DNA from 3 places in the Methylobacterium nigriterrae genome. Region 2 is predicted to be linked to each of the others. Evidence: predicted binding sites of a transcription regulator. Region 2 holds the regulator's gene; each other region holds the start of a gene.
The links. The regulator PhoB, encoded in region 2, activates phosphate uptake and scavenging genes when phosphate is short. The targets are predictions, from matches to a motif close to TGTCATNNANCTGTCAT.

Region 1: a site for PhoB is predicted at 1,710-1,726, ahead of WDW90_RS16310 (alkaline phosphatase). Genes of this name have one in related genera too.
Region 3: a site for PhoB is predicted at 1,904-1,920, ahead of ppk2 (polyphosphate kinase 2). Genes of this name have one in related genera too.

Annotation. Positions count from the first base shown of each region.
Region 1 is NZ_JBAWTG010000028.1:36,289-41,210, forward strand. It holds gene WDW90_RS16310 (alkaline phosphatase) at 1-1,585, opposite strand, end outside; gene WDW90_RS16315 (hypothetical protein) at 2,048-2,575, opposite strand; gene WDW90_RS16320 (DUF1013 domain-containing protein) at 2,690-3,406, opposite strand; gene WDW90_RS16325 (lipase family protein) at 3,597-4,454, opposite strand; gene WDW90_RS16330 (ribose-phosphate pyrophosphokinase) at 4,559-4,922, opposite strand, start outside.
Region 2 is NZ_JBAWTG010000020.1:40,026-44,947, forward strand. It holds gene pstA (phosphate ABC transporter permease PstA) at 3-893, shown strand; gene pstB (phosphate ABC transporter ATP-binding protein PstB) at 938-1,756, shown strand; gene phoU (phosphate signaling complex protein PhoU) at 1,824-2,540, shown strand; gene phoB (phosphate regulon transcriptional regulator PhoB) at 2,564-3,265, shown strand; gene WDW90_RS13150 (GcrA family cell cycle regulator) at 3,407-3,961, opposite strand; gene WDW90_RS13155 (patatin-like phospholipase family protein) at 4,388-4,922, shown strand, end outside.
Region 3 is NZ_JBAWTG010000027.1:15,531-20,452, reverse strand. It holds gene WDW90_RS15815 (CYTH and CHAD domain-containing protein) at 142-1,680, opposite strand; gene ppk2 (polyphosphate kinase 2) at 1,960-2,883, shown strand; gene WDW90_RS15805 (carbohydrate porin) at 3,055-4,575, shown strand; gene WDW90_RS15800 (CorA family divalent cation transporter) at 4,585-4,922, opposite strand, start outside.

The DNA.
Region 1 (4,922 bases), on a different contig from region 2:
CGGTGCCGCCGCTGATGACGTCGTTGCCGGCCCCGCCGTTCAGCGTGTCGTTGCCGCCGCGCCCGTCGATCACGTCGTTGCCGTCGAGGCTGTCGCCGGCCTCCGAGCCGATCAAATTGTCGTTGCCCTCGCTCACCGCCGTGGCGCCGAGGCGCGCCTGCGCGAGCAGGTAGTTGCCGAGTTCCGCCTCGTCCGTGAAGGCGCGGCCGCTGCCGATCACCTGGCCCTGCGGGTTCGTGAAGGAGTCGCGCTGGTCGGCGAGCTGCGGCAGGCCGGCCGAGCCGGCACCCGCCGCGAAGAGCGGGATGATCTGGTTCGAGTGGTTGGTGGAGAAGAACAGTCCCTCCGGCACGCCGTCCCCGTCCCGGTCGGGCTGCACGGGCTGGTAGGGGATCGTGGCGCCCTCGGGGCCAAAGAACAGGTGGTCGTGATCGGCGGTGACGATCAGCAGCGTGTCCTCGAAGGTCGCCCGGCTCGTCGGCGCGTTGATGAAGTCGACGACCGTCTTCACGGCGTTGTTGAAGTCGATGTACTCCTCGATCATGCGGCCGCGGTTGTTCGCGTGCATGGCGCGGTCCACGGCGCCGCCCTCGATCATCAGGTAGAGGCCGTCCGGATCGGCGTTCAGCTTGTTGAGCGCCGCGAGCGACAGTTCCGAGAGGGTGGCGGAGGATTCGAGCCGCGGCACGCTGAACGGGATCTCGGTGGCGTTCGGCGCGGCCGCGCCCGAGCGGTTGAAGTTGTTGCTCGTGAACGCCTTCGAGATCATGGCGAGGCGCTCGGCCGTCGGCGTCCCGGTGCCGGCGGCCTGGATCGCGGCGCGGTCCTGCAGCAGGTCCCAGCTCGCCCCGTCCTGCGAGCGGTAGGTGTCGGCCTTCAGCGAGTTCCAGAGATCGGCACCGATCCACTGGTAGTCGGGCGCGGTGCGCAGGCGGCCGTTATCGTCGTAATCCGGGTTGCCGGTGCCCGCGATGACGTCGAGCGTTCCCGAGCCGAACATCTCGAGCGCGATCTGGTTGGCGTTGGCGCGGCTGATGTTGTGGGCGCCGCCCGTTGCCGAGGGGGTCGCGTCGCTGAACTGCACCGTGGTGACGACGCCGGTGGCCTTGCCCTGCTGCTTGGCGAGCTCGGCGATCGAGTACAGCTCGGCGCCGTTGCCGTCGACGTCGATGGCGTTGTTGTAGGTCTTGTCGCCGGTGGCGATCGACGAGGCGGTGTTGCCGGAATCCGGATAGGTGTTGCGGTTCCACTCGTAGCCCGCGAAGGCGCGCGGCTGGCCGTTCGGATCGAGCCCGGAGACCCGCGCGAAGTCGTAGTTCCTGACCGGGTCGTAGACCACCGCCGGGTTCTGGGCGAGGCCGGTCTCGCCGGGCACCGGCGTGGTGCGGGTGTCGAGCGGATAGACCGATTGCGCGGTCGCCGCGAAGGTCGGCCCGTCGGCGATCAGCACCGTCCCGGCCGCGCCCGCGCGGGCGTCACCGTCGGCCAGGCCCTTCAGGTAGAGGCGGGTCGCCTCCAGCGTGTTGAAGCCCGCCCCGTCGGCGATCATGATGACGATGTTCTTGATCGGTCCTGCATTGGCCATGACGACGCGCAGCCTCCGTTGCGGGCGTGAACGAGGCGCGCCTGTTGTCGTCCTGGACCGCCCCGTCTTGTCGCGGCCGATGCGTGATCTGCGTGGGCCACCGAAAGCTGATAGGGCCGGTTTTGCGACGGGCCGATGAAACTTTGCCGGCAGACCGCGCGGCGATGATCTGAATATCGCCGTGATCGACCGGCCGAAACCGCGAGCGCTCGCGTATTCGCGTCCGCACGTCTTGAATATACATTTAATCCGCGTCGACGCCGGGCAAAATGACGCGCGTTCCCGCTGCCGGCGCGGCGTCGGGCCTCGCCGGTCGGCGCGGCATGGGCGGCAGGTTCCGGCCTCGCGGACGAGGGATCGGCCGCCCCGGCTCAGTCGACAAGGGATCGGCCGCTTCCGGCCCAGTGGTCGAGGGATCGGCCGCTTCCGGCTCAGTCGACAAGGGATCGGCCGCTTCCGGCCTCAGTGGGCGGGGGCGTTCCTGAGCCAGACCGCCGAGGCGATCGCGAGCGGCTCCAGCGGCAGCACCACGCGGCCGTGCCGCCGTCCCCACAGCTTCAGGCCGTCGAACTCGACGGCCCGGATGGTCAGCCAGGAGCCGAAGGGGAAGGTCGCCTCGGTGCCCTCGCCGGGGCCGAAGCATTCCTCGAAGGCGATCGGGTCGACCATGATCTGATCGTATTTCTGCAGGTGCTCCAGCATCGAGACCTTGGAGCGGAACAGCCCGCGGTCGCGGTTGAAGGAGGCGAAGCAGGGCTCGACCTCCGAAAGCGTCACCCGGATCTTGCTGCCGATGCGCAGATAGGGCGGGTTCGGCCCCGCCTCCCCGAAATTCGCCGGGCTCCAGCCAGCCTCGATCATCAGCGACTGGGCGAGCGTGACCGGCTCGGGCGGCGCGGCGGCCCGGAGCCCGTCCGCGATGTCGGCCGGGGCCGGGCCGGGCGGGCCGCGGACCGCGCCGGCATCGATGTCGCAGCCGGGAGAGGCCATGGGGCGTCTCTTCCTGTCGTCAGCGTCGCGGCCTGCACTATCGCGCAGGGCGGGACGCGTGGCGACCCTCGATTTCGAGGCAGGCCGGAAGGATGATTCCGGTCGGGTGCGGGCCTACGCCTCCTCGTCGTCCTCGTCGGTCCGGCGCATGCCCTTGAGCTTGGCGAAGACCGAATCCGCGTCGAGGCGCTCGTCGCGGCCGCCGGCGCGATGGTCGTCGGCCTCCTCGTGCCCGGCCTCTGGCGCGGTCGAGACCTCGGCGGGCAGCAGCGAGGCGCCGGCATCGGCCGCCACGGCGGGGCGGTCCTTGGCGGCGCGCTGCACCTCGAAGTCGAGGTCGATCTGCGTGCACAGCCCGAGCGTCACCGGGTCCATCGGCTGCAGCGAGCCCGAGTTCCAGTGGGTGCGCTCGCGGATCTGCTGGATCGTCGACTTGGTGGTGCCGACGAGCCGGATGACCTGCGCGTCCTTCAGCTCGGGATGGTTGCGCAGCAGCCAGAGGATCGCGTTCGGGCGGTCCTGGCGCCGGGAGAGCGGGGTGTAGCGCGGGCCCTTGGTGGTGCGCTTCACCTCGGGCAGCTTCACCTTCGACACGGCGACCTTAAGGCGGTAGCTCGGCGACTTCTGCGCCTTCTCGATCTCGTCGCGGGTGAGCTGGCCCGTGGTGATCGGGTCGAGCCCCTTGATGCCTGCCGCCACCTCGCCGTCGGCGATGCCCTTCACCTCGAGGGGGTGCAGCTTGCAGAAGTCGGCGATCTGCTCGAAGGCGAGCGAGGTGTTCTCGACGAGCCACACGGCGGTCGCCTTCGGCATCAGCGGACCCTGGGACATCGGGGCAACTCCAACGAATGGGCGGGGACGGGCTCGGGGCTCGCGCGGACGATGGTCCGCGGGCTCCGGCCCGGCTTTCCGAGGGTCCGGAGCATCCCGTCTCACGCTGTAAAAGGGGAATGCCATCTATATAGGTTCCAAGGGCTTCCGCGCAATCGGGATCGACCGCCCGTCCCGGACGCGGGCCCCCTCAGGCGCCGAGGAAGGCGAGCGCGATCTCGGAGAATTCCGGCGTGCGCAGGTAGCCGTAGGATTTGTGGCGGTTCGGCGCCCCGTCCGGGCGGCGATAGGCGTTGTGCACCGGCACGTCGAGGGCCCGGGCGCCGCGGGAATTCGGCGCGAAATCCTCGCCGAGCCGGGCCGCCACCGTGGCGACGTCTCCGGGGTCGGAGAGGTTCGTCCAGGCCCGCGCGCTGTCCGGCATGCGGGCCTGCCCGTGCTCGGCCTCGATCTCCTGCCGCACCTCGACGAGGCCGAGCGGCGCCCCCAGGGTAACGAGGTGCTCGACGCGCACGCCCCGCCCGCCCCGGTCGAGCAGGCGCAGGCAATCGTAGGCGATGATCGCGCCCATCGAGTGGGCGGCGAGGAGGATGCGCCGCCCCCGGTGCCGCGCCAGGCAGGCGGCGAGCCGCGACCGGGCGGCTTCGCGGAAGTCCCGGTCCTTGTGGTAGTTCCAGAGGTCGTCGAGCCGGTACTCGAGGATGGCGTCGTCGAGCAGGGTCAGCCCCGTGGCGCTCTCGACCCGGCCGAGCGTCCGGTAGAGCCGGCCCGTCAGGCTGGTGCGGCCGGCATCCGCCTCCGGATCGAAGCGCGGGAAGGCGCCGACCCCGTCCACGGCCCGGTAGGGTTCGAGGTTGCGCCCCCCGGCGAGCGGCTCGTCGTAGCGCAGGTCCGCCCAGTAGACGAAGTCGAACGTGAAGTCGGCCGCGGCCGCGGCGGCGTTGCGGGCGAAGCCTTCCGCGATCGCCGCCCGCCACCAGCGGGCCTTCTCCTCCTCGGGCGGCTTGTTGGCGAGCCCGTGGATGCCGATGATGACGCTGCCGCCCATGAAGCCCGGCGGGCCCCCCTCCCCGTCGTATCCCGGGCGGGAGATAGGGCGGTGGGACGCAATGCCCATGCGGCCGGCCTGCGGCCGAACCGCCGCGCCGGCCTTCAGTCGAACAGGCTCGACACGCTCGATTCGGTGGCGGTGCGCCCGATCGCCTCGCCGAGCAGCGGCGCGATGGTGGCGACGCGGATGTTGCGGGCGAGCTTGACGGCCTGCGTCGGCTGGATCGAGTCGGTGATGACGAGCTCCTTCATGCGCGAGGCGGCGATGCGCGAGACCGCGCCTCCCGACAGGACCCCGTGGGTGATGTAGGCCGAGACGTCCCGGGCGCCGGCATTGAGGAGGGCCTCGGCCGCATTCACGAGCGTGCCGCCCGAATCGACGATGTCGTCGACGAGGATGCAGGAGCGCCCCTCGACCTCGCCGATGATGTTCATGACCTCCGATTCGCCGGGCCGCTCGCGGCGC
Region 2 (4,922 bases):
CGATGGACGTCACCAACCCCCTCGGCCAGACCCGCGCGGCGCCGGCGAACCGGGTGCGCCCGAGCCGGCGCGTCGCCGACCGGGTGCTGCGCTTCTCCTGCCTCGCCGCGACGGTGCTGGGCGCCATCGTGCTCGGATCGATCCTCCTGATGCTGATCATCGAGGGGCTGAAGGGCCTCTCGCCCAGCCTGCTCACGCAGCCGACGCCGGGCCCGGGCTCGGAGGGCGGGGGCATCGCCAACGCGATCCTGGGCAGCCTCGTGCTGACCCTGATCGGCATCGTGGTGGCGACGCCGGTCGGCGTCATGGCCGGCACCTACCTCGCCGAGTACGGCCGGGCCTCGAAGCTCGCCGACCTGATCCGCTTCCTCAACGACATCCTGCTCTCGGCGCCATCGATCCTGATCGGTCTGTTCGTCTACACCCTGATGGTGCGGCCGATGGGCACCTATTCGGGCTGGGCCGGCGGCGTGGCGCTCGCCATCATCGCGACGCCCGTGATCGTGCGCACCACCGAGGACATGCTGCGGCTCGTGCCGGGCTCCCTGCGCGAGGCCGGCGCGGCGCTCGGTGCGCCCCCCTCCCGGGTGATCATGAGCGTGACCTGGCGCGCCGCCTCGGCGGGCATCGTCACGGGCATCATCCTGGCGCTCGCCCGCATCGCCGGCGAGACCGCGCCGCTACTGTTCACGGCGCTCAACAACAATTCCTGGTTCAGCCGCGACCTGATGGGCGGCGTCGCGAACCTGCCGGTGATGATCTACCAGTTCGCGCTCTCGCCCTACCCGAACTGGCAGGGTCTGGCCTGGGCCGGCGCCCTCCTGATCACGGTGACGATCCTCGGCCTGTCGATCCTCGCCCGCCTCGTCATCAAGCCACAGCGGGCGCGCTGAGCCGCGCCCGACCGCCCAGCGACATCCTCGCGAAGGACACCCCGATGAGCGTCGCCCCCGCGATCACCGCCGCCCAGGCCAACGGCCGCAATAAGGCCGACGAGCGCGCGCCCGTGCGCATCGCGGTGAAGGACCTCGACTTCTATTACGGGACCTTCCACGGGCTGAAGGGCATCAACCTCAACTTCCACGACCGGCAGGTGACGGCCCTGATCGGCCCCTCGGGCTGCGGGAAGTCGACGCTGCTGCGCACCTTCAACCGCATCTACAGCCTCTACCCCGAGCAGCGCGCCGAAGGGCAGATCCTGCTCGACGGCCAGAACGTGCTCGACCCCAAGGTCGACCTCAACGAGCTGCGCGCCCGGGTCGGCATGGTGTTCCAGAAGCCGACGCCCTTCCCGATGTCGATCTACGACAACGTCGCCTTCGGGCTCCGCCTCTACGAGCGCCTGCCGAAGGCCGAACTCGACGTGCGCGTCGAGGAATCCCTGCGCAAGGCCGCGCTCTGGGACGAGGTCAAGGACAAGCTCCGGCAGTCCGGCATGGGCCTCTCGGGCGGCCAGCAGCAGCGCCTCTGCATCGCCCGGACGGTCGCCCAGCGCCCGGAGGTGATCCTGTTCGACGAGCCGACCTCGGCGCTGGACCCGATCTCGACGGGGCGCATCGAGGAGCTGATCGAGCAGCTGCGCGACGAGTTCACGATCGCGATCGTGACCCACAACATGCAGCAGGCCGCCCGCATCTCGCAGTTCACGGCCTTCATGTATCTCGGCGAGCTCGTCGAGTTCGGGCCCACCACCCGGATCTTCATGAATCCCGAGAAGCGGCAGACGCAGGACTACATCACCGGCCGCTTCGGCTGAGCCGCCCGCGGGCGCATCCCTCCCTCACCGCGGTCCCGCCCGGCGGGCCGATCGAGGACGCCAGACCATGTCCGAGCACATCGTCACCTCCTACGACACCGACCTCGAGGACCTGCGCCGCTCGATCGCCGAGATGGGGGGCGTCGCCGAGAAGATGATGGCGGATGCGAGCGTCGCCCTCGTGCGCCGCGACACCGCACTCGCCCAGAACGTCATCGCGGCCGACAAGCGCCTCGACGTGCTCCAGCGCGAGATCGAGGAGCGCGCCGTGCTCCTCATCGCCCGCCGCCAGCCGCTCGCCATCGACCTGCGCGAGACGATCTCGGCGATCCGCGTCTCGGGCGACCTCGAGCGCATCGGGGACCTCGCCAAGAACATCGCCAAGCGCGTCGTGGCGATCAGCGATCAGGCCCAGCCGCAGAAGATCGTGCTCGGCGTCCAGCACATGAGCGACCTCGTGCAGGAGCAGCTCAAGGACGTGCTCGACGCCTACGGGGCCCGCGACACCAAGGCCGCCCACGACGTCTGGCAGCGCGACGGCGCCATCGACGCCCTCTACAACTCCCTGTTCCGCGAGCTCCTGACCTACATGATGGAGGACCCGCGCAACATCTCGTTCTGCACGCACCTCCTGTTCTGCGCCAAGAACGTCGAGCGGATCGGCGACCACACCACCAACATCGCCGAGACGATCCACTATCTCGTCACCGGCGTGACCCTGACCGACCGCCCGAAGGACGACGCCTCGAACTACGCCACGATCGCGCCCCGGGCCGGGGCCTGAGGCGATCCGGCTTTGACGAGACCATGAGCACCCGCATCCTGATCGTCGAGGACGAGGAGGCCCTCACGCTCCTCCTCCGCTACAACCTCGAGGCCGAGGGCTACATCGTCGACTCGGCCGTGCGCGGCGACGAGGCCGACCTGCGCCTGCACGAGCAACTGCCCGACCTGATCCTGCTCGACTGGATGCTTCCGGGCCTGTCCGGCATCGAGCTGTGCCGCCGCATCCGGGCGCGCCGCGAGACCGAGCGCCTGCCGATCATCATGCTGACCGCTCGCGGCGAGGAGGGCGACCGCATCCGCGGCCTCGGCACGGGCGCGGACGACTACATCGTCAAGCCGTTCTCGGTGCCGGAACTCCTCGCCCGCGTGCGCGCGCTCCTGCGGCGCGCCAAGCCCGCCCACGTGGCCAGCCTCCTGATCGCGGGCGACATCGAGCTCGACCGGATGAGCCACCGGATCCGCCGCTCGGGCCGCGAGATCCATCTCGGCCCCACCGAGTTCAAGCTCCTCGAGTTCCTGATGCAGAGCCCGGGCCGGGTGTTCTCGCGCGAGCAGCTCCTCGACGGCGTCTGGGGCCACGACGTCTACATCGACGAGCGCACGGTCGACGTCCATGTCGGGCGCCTGCGCAAGGCGATCAACCGCCCGCGCCAGTCCGACCCGATCCGCACCGTGCGCGGCTCCGGCTATTCCTTCGACGAGATGTTCTCAGGCGTCGAGTAGGGCGCGGCCGGACAGGATCGGGCTCGCGTCCCCTCTGCCGTGGGGGACAGGGCGAGGTCCTTCCGGACAGGGCGCATCCCGCGCCCGGTCCGCGTTCCGCGGATTCTCCCGCGCGGGCGAGGCGCGCGGCGCCGGCCGGCCTCAGCGGAAGCCCGCGACCCTCCGGTCCCGCTTGCGCTCGGCGGCGGGCTGGTAGGCGATCTGGGCGTGGTGGCTGCAATAGGGCAGGCCGGTGATGGCGCGGCCGCCGCAGAATCGGAACTCGGGGGTCGTCGGGTCGCCCATCGGCCAGCGGCACATCGATTCGCGCAGATCCATGATCGTGACCCGCTCCGAGACCGCGAGCGGCACCTGGTCGGCGGCCGAGGCCGGCGCCGCGGCCGGCGGGAAATCGGGGGCCGGGCGGTGCGAGGCGATCGCGATCGGCTCGGGCGCGTCGGCGGCGATCTCGGCCACGGTCGCGGCCTCGATCTCGCCCTCGGCCTCGCGCAGGGGCCGCTTGCGGCCGTTCACGGGGGCGCCGGCCACCGGCTTGACCCGGCCGGCGAGACCCAGCCGGTGCACCTTGCCGATGACCGCGTTGCGGGTGACGCCGCCGAGCTGCGCGGCGATCTTGCTGGCGCTCTGGCCGTCTTCCCACAGGCGGCGCAGAAGGTCGACGCGCTCGTCCGTCCAGCTCAGGCTCGCTTCCGTCATCGCCCCCTCCGAACGCTGCGATCACCGCTTCCGCCCCCCGGCGGACCCGACGCGGTTCGGACGCACGAGGCCCAACGCGGCCCGCGTGCGAGCCGCGTCCATGCGGAGCCTGCCGGTGCGAAATCCGTCCGTGTGCGCCACTGGTGATGGCCGCCGCGCGTGTTCCCTGCGGCAACGGTCCGAACCTACAAGAGGCCTCGTGGACGATGCAAGAGTCGACGATCAGACTCGGCCGCCGGGCGTCCGCGGTTTCCACCGGCAATGGCCGCGCCGCGCCGGCCGGCCGCTCACGACGCCGGCGCCTGTGGCGGCCTTGCATCAGCCGATCACCGTCGCGTCAATTGCCGCGCTCGGCCGGGAACGCTAGAATGGCCAAGCTCGTTCGGTTGGGGGTGCAATCGGAAGCTTGAGCGCTGGGACTTGGCGATGGCACGTCGGTTGGATTGGTTGCGCGGCGCCCTCGCGCTCGGGCTGGCGGGTCATCTCGCCGCCTGCTCGTCTATTCCGCGGATTCCCTACACCGCCGAGCAGGCGGCGTACGCGAGCGTGCCGGGCATCCCCGCCGCCCGCGCCTTCGCGGACGCTTCCTCCGAGACCTTCGCCGAGATGGCCGCGCGGCCCGAGGCCAAGCGCCAGGCCTTCAACTATCTCGCCCTGTCGGGCGGCGGCGGCGACGGCGCCTACGGGGCCGGCATCCTGAACGGCTGGACCGCCTCCGGCACCCGGCCGGAATTCTCCCTCGTCTCGGGCGTGAGCACGGGCGCGCTGATCGCGCCCTTCGCGTTCCTCGGGCCGGCCTACGATCCCTACCTCACCGACATCTACACGAGCGGCGTCGCCGCGACGCTGGTGCAGTCGCCGAGCCTCACCAACGTGCTGTTCGGCTCGGGCCTGTTCGGGGACGGCCGCCTGCGCGACCTGATCGGGCGCTACGTCACGCCGGACCTCCTCGCCGCGGTGG
Region 3 (4,922 bases), on a different contig from region 2:
ATGGCGTGGAGGGACCGACCACGCACTAGTTCACCAACGCTACGGATGATCATGACCGACCTCCACTGACGCAGTGCCAGGATAATCGGCAGGCGCGTCGGGAGGTTCACGAAACGGTCATATGGTGGGAGAGCCGGTCAGCTACCGCCAGAACGGCTTGGCATCGACCAGATCCTTGTGTGCGTCGGCGGCGGCCGCCAGGAGCTTGCGCGTGCGTGCCTCAAGGTCGGCGGCCGTGATGCCTGCCGCGAACAGGGCCGAGGCACCCGCATGCTCCCCCGCGATGTTCCGCACGACCTCATGGCCCGTGGCGATGTCGTTGAGGGCACCGAGGTGATCCTGCAGCTCGGAGAGCGCTTTGACGAAGGTGACGTGACGCTTCACCGCCTTCTTGGCCGGGTAGAGACCGGCGAAGAACTCGGCCCCGTAGCGCAATTTTTTGGCGGCGATGCGTACTTGGTGCCGGTCCACTGGGCTGAGTACGTCGAGATCGCGGCCGCGCCGCTTCACCTGACGTCGGCGTCGATCGAGTTCACGCGCCGCAAACTCACGTGCGGCCTCCTCGCGCAGTGTCACACGCTCTTCGGCCTCGTCTCCGAGCCAGGGGCCGGCGTTGATCCAGCCGACGAGATCGAGCAGCAGCGCGCGCCATTCCGCCGACTGCAGCAGCGTCCGGATGGACTCGTAGGCTTGTGTGCGCCGGCCTTCGAGCTGCGTCTCCAGGTTGAGCAGCCCGGGCTCGTCCGGGTGCCGCTCGCGCTCTGCCGGCAGCGTGGTGGCAAGGAAGACGTCGAGGTTGCGGGCATGGCCCAGCGGCTCCGTCATCCGCTTCAGCTCAACCCGGAGGCGGGCACCTTGCGGATCGTCGATGAGGTCTCCGAACAGCGAGAAGGCCGAGCGCAATCGCCGGATCGCGACGCGCACCTGATGCAGGGCGTTCGCGTCGCGGCCCAGCAGCAGAATGTCTTCGTTCAGCCGCATGTGGCGCAAGCAGGCATGTGACACGGCCTGGAACGCCTCGGCCGCGCTCATGTCCTCGCGCAGCGGCACAGGCTCGGCCTTGCGCACACGGTCGAGTTCGCTTGAAGCCAGCACGTAGCCGCGCTCGGCCTTGCTGCGGACCCCAAGGCGTAGCGGGATGAGAGAGGCGACCGCATGGGCCAGGGCGAACACGTCGCCGGCCACGCCGTCCTTCAGCTCCAGCTCCACCTCGCAGATCGGAATGGTCCTGTCGCCCGCAACCGGCGCCGTGATCCGGCCTGTGTCGAGGGCAACCTCGATGCGGGATCGGCCCTGCTCGACCAGGTACCTGCGCCGCGTCACGGCGGTGGTGAACAGAGGCTGCAGGGCGTCCTTGCGGGCGAGCACCTTGGCGAGGGGCGTGTCGGCCAAGACCCCGAGGTCCGGCTGCGGACCGGCAACCTCCTGCTCCCATTCGGGCCGGTCGAAGAGGCCATCACCCCCGGCCTTGAGGGTCTGGATGAAGCGCTCGCCGCTCCGGCGCACCCGCAGCCCGAGCCCGGCCTGGCGCAGGCTCTGGTCGGTCGTGTCGAAGTAAACCGATTCCAGATCCGCCTCGCCCTGCTCGGAAGCCTCCTGCAGGAGCGGGTGGCTCTGCAACGTGGTGAGGTCGGAGGGCTCGCATTCCAGCTTCAGCTCAATCTCGCGCGGTCCGGTCATCCAGTCCTTCCTGCTGCCATGATGGCCACAACACGCCCACACTGGTGCGCGCTGCGGTTTCGGATCAGCAACGCGCCGAGGGAGGCTCCGGATCAAACCCGAGCGCGTTCCATCACAAGGTAGGGATCCTGGCGGCACCGAAGAGCATAGACAGGGACATGGCAGGCGGAGAGCTTCGATAGCGCCGACCGAGTCCGGCAAGTTGGCCCATGCTTCTCAGGCTTGTCATGGAAGCCTGATCCTATCACCGACCCTCCATGCACCTTCGAGGTGGTGACGATGATGCCTGACGAACGCACGCCTCACGATGCCGACATTGAGGCGATCCGCCGCGAGCTCGCCGACAGCTACGACGAGGAGTTCGAGCTGGAGCTCGAAGATGAGCGCCTGGAGCGTCTTGAGGCGCGTTCCGACGAGGCGCGACCGGATGGCCTGAGCCGCAAGATCTACTTCCGCGAGCTGCTGCGGCTGCAGCACGAGCTGGTGCAGCTTCAGGACTGGATACAGGACCGGAAGCTGCGGGTGGTGGTGCTGTTTGAAGGCCGCGACTCGGCCGGCAAGGGCGGCGTGATTAAGCGCGTCACTCAGCGCCTCAACCCACGCGTCTGCCGGGTGGCCGCCCTGCCCGCCCCAAGCGAGCGCGAGCGCAGCCAGTGGTACTTCCAGCGCTACGTCGCCCACCTGCCGGCTTGCGGCGAGATCGTGCTGTTCGACCGCTCCTGGTACAACCGAACCGGTGTCGAGCGGGTCATGGGCTTCTGCAGCGAGGCCGATGTCGAGGAGTTCTTCCGCTCGGTGCCAGAGTTCGAGCGCATGCTGGTGCGCTCGGGCATCGTGCTGCTGAAGTACTGGTTCTCGATCACGGATGCCGAGCAGGAACTTCGCTTCCGCATGCGGATCGAGGATCCACTCAAGCAGTGGAAGCTCTCGCCGATGGACGTTGAATCGCGCCGCCGCTGGGAAGATTACACGAAGGCGAAGGAGGACATGCTGGCGCGCACCCACATCCCCGAGGCGCCCTGGTGGGTGGTCGAGGCCGTGAACAAGAAGAGCGCGCGCCTGAACTGTATCAGCCACCTCTTGGAACAGATCCCCTACGGGGAGGTCGAACACCCACCCGTCCAGCTGCCGCCGCGTGAGCGCCACGCCGACTACGTACGCGGGCCGGTCCCGGCCGAGATGTACGTGCCGTCCCGTTACTGAGAAGGTCGGGCGACGCGCATGAGATGGGTGGTCAGCGGATGCGCCGCCGGCTCCACCCCACAGGCTCTTTTTCCACATCCCGAAGAGCCGTGACGCTGCAGGCATGACAGGAGCATCCTGAGTTTTCATGGCTGGGCGCGCAGAACTGACATGAGGGGTGCAGACGCCAGGATGCCACGCAGCTTCTGCGCGTTAGGACGGCGATACGTTGGGCTTGCAGCACTGCTTGCGTCGAGCTCCGCGGCCATTGCGCAACCGACGCTTGACGTTCTCAGCGAGGCCACGCGCGTCGCCGCCGAGGGGGTAGCCATCGGCTCCGACGCGGGCGCGGGCGGCGATCCTCAGACCTCTGTCGCTCAGCCGGTTTTCTCGGCTCGGCGCTCGGCGGAGGTGACGACCTCGATCGAGGAGCTGCTGGGACCGGCCGGAGATCCGGGCGGGTTCCGAGCCTTCCTGCGCACGCGCGGCATCAACTACGACTTGATCTACTTTACTGAAGCCGTTCACACCGTGCGCGGTGGCATGTGGCGAGGCACCGCGACGCTCGGGCTGGTGGATGTCGATGTCGACGTCGACCTTGATATCCTGGCAGGCTGGCAGGGTGGAGCGCTTCACACGACCTTCTACCAGATCCACGGCACCGGCGCGTCGCGCTCCTTCGTCGGCAATCTGCTGACCGTTAGCGACATCGAGGCCCTGTCGTCCACCCGCCTCAACGAGCTGTGGTTCGAGCAGAGCCTGTTCGATGGCCGCGTCGCCGTGCGCGTTGGACAGCTCGCCACCGACACCGAGTACATGGTGAGCCAGACCGGTATCCTGTTCACCAACGGGTCGTTCGGCTGGCCCGCAATTCTGGCGACCGATATCCAGGGTGGCGGTCCCTCTTATCCGCTCGCCTCGCCGGGCGTGCGCGTGAAGGTTGTGCCCAGCGCCAATCTGTCGTTCCAGGCCGGCCTCTACGACGGTGATCCAGGCGGGCCCGACCGGTTCGGGCGCGAGCCCGATCCCCAGCGGCGCAACCGCACTGGCACCCGCTTCCCCTTGTCTGATCCGGCGCTCGCGATCGCGGAGGTGTCCTACGCCTACAACATCGAGCCGGGCGCCAAGGGTGAGCCCGGCACGGTGACGCTGGGCGGCTGGCATCATTTCGGCCGGTTCAACGCGCTCGGCCATGACACGAATGGGCGCTCCCTGGCTGACCCGGCGAGTTCGGGCCTCGGCCGTCGGCTGCGCGGTGACAGTGGCGTCTACGGCCTGATCGACCAGACTATCTACCGCGAACCGAATGACCCGAATGACGGCGCCAGCGTGTTCCTGCGCGCTTCGGGCTCGCCGGGCGACCGCAACCTGATCGATCTCTACCTGGATGGCGGCATCGCCTACCGAGGCCTCTTCCCCGGTCGCTCGGACGACACGATGGGGTTGGCAGTGGGCTACGCCCGCATCGCGCGTGCCGCGCACCGACTCGACGTCGAGGCGGCCGCCCTCGGCGATGGGCCGCGTCCTCGGCGCAGCATGGAGGCGGTGGTGGAAGCCACCTACCAGGCGGTGCTCGGGCCGGGCATCGCCCTGCAGCCCAGCATCCAGTACGTGTTCAAGCCCGGCGGCGGCATTCCTAACCCGCGCGATCCGGACGGCGCCAGGATCCGCAACGCCACCGTGTTCGGCCTGCGCGCCACGATCCGCTACTGAGGCCGCCGCTCAGTCCCGCGGCGGCCGGATGCCGAGCCCGCGGATCAGCGCGAAGGCAGCGAGCGCCGAGACGACGGCGACCGCGATGGCGATCGACGAGCCGCTGTCGTTCTCGGCGAGCGGCAGGCCCTTGGTGTTCATGCCGAACAGACCCGTCACGAGGGTCGGCGGCAGGAACAGGGCGGTCAGCACCGACAGGGTGTAGAGCTGACGGTTCGAGGCTTGCGCGAGGTAGGAGGCCAATTCCTCCTGCATCAGCCGGCTGCGGTCGGCGAGCATCACCATGTCCCGGTCGAGCGCATCGAGTCGCTGTGCGACGCGGGCCGCCGCGGCGATGGCGGCTGCTG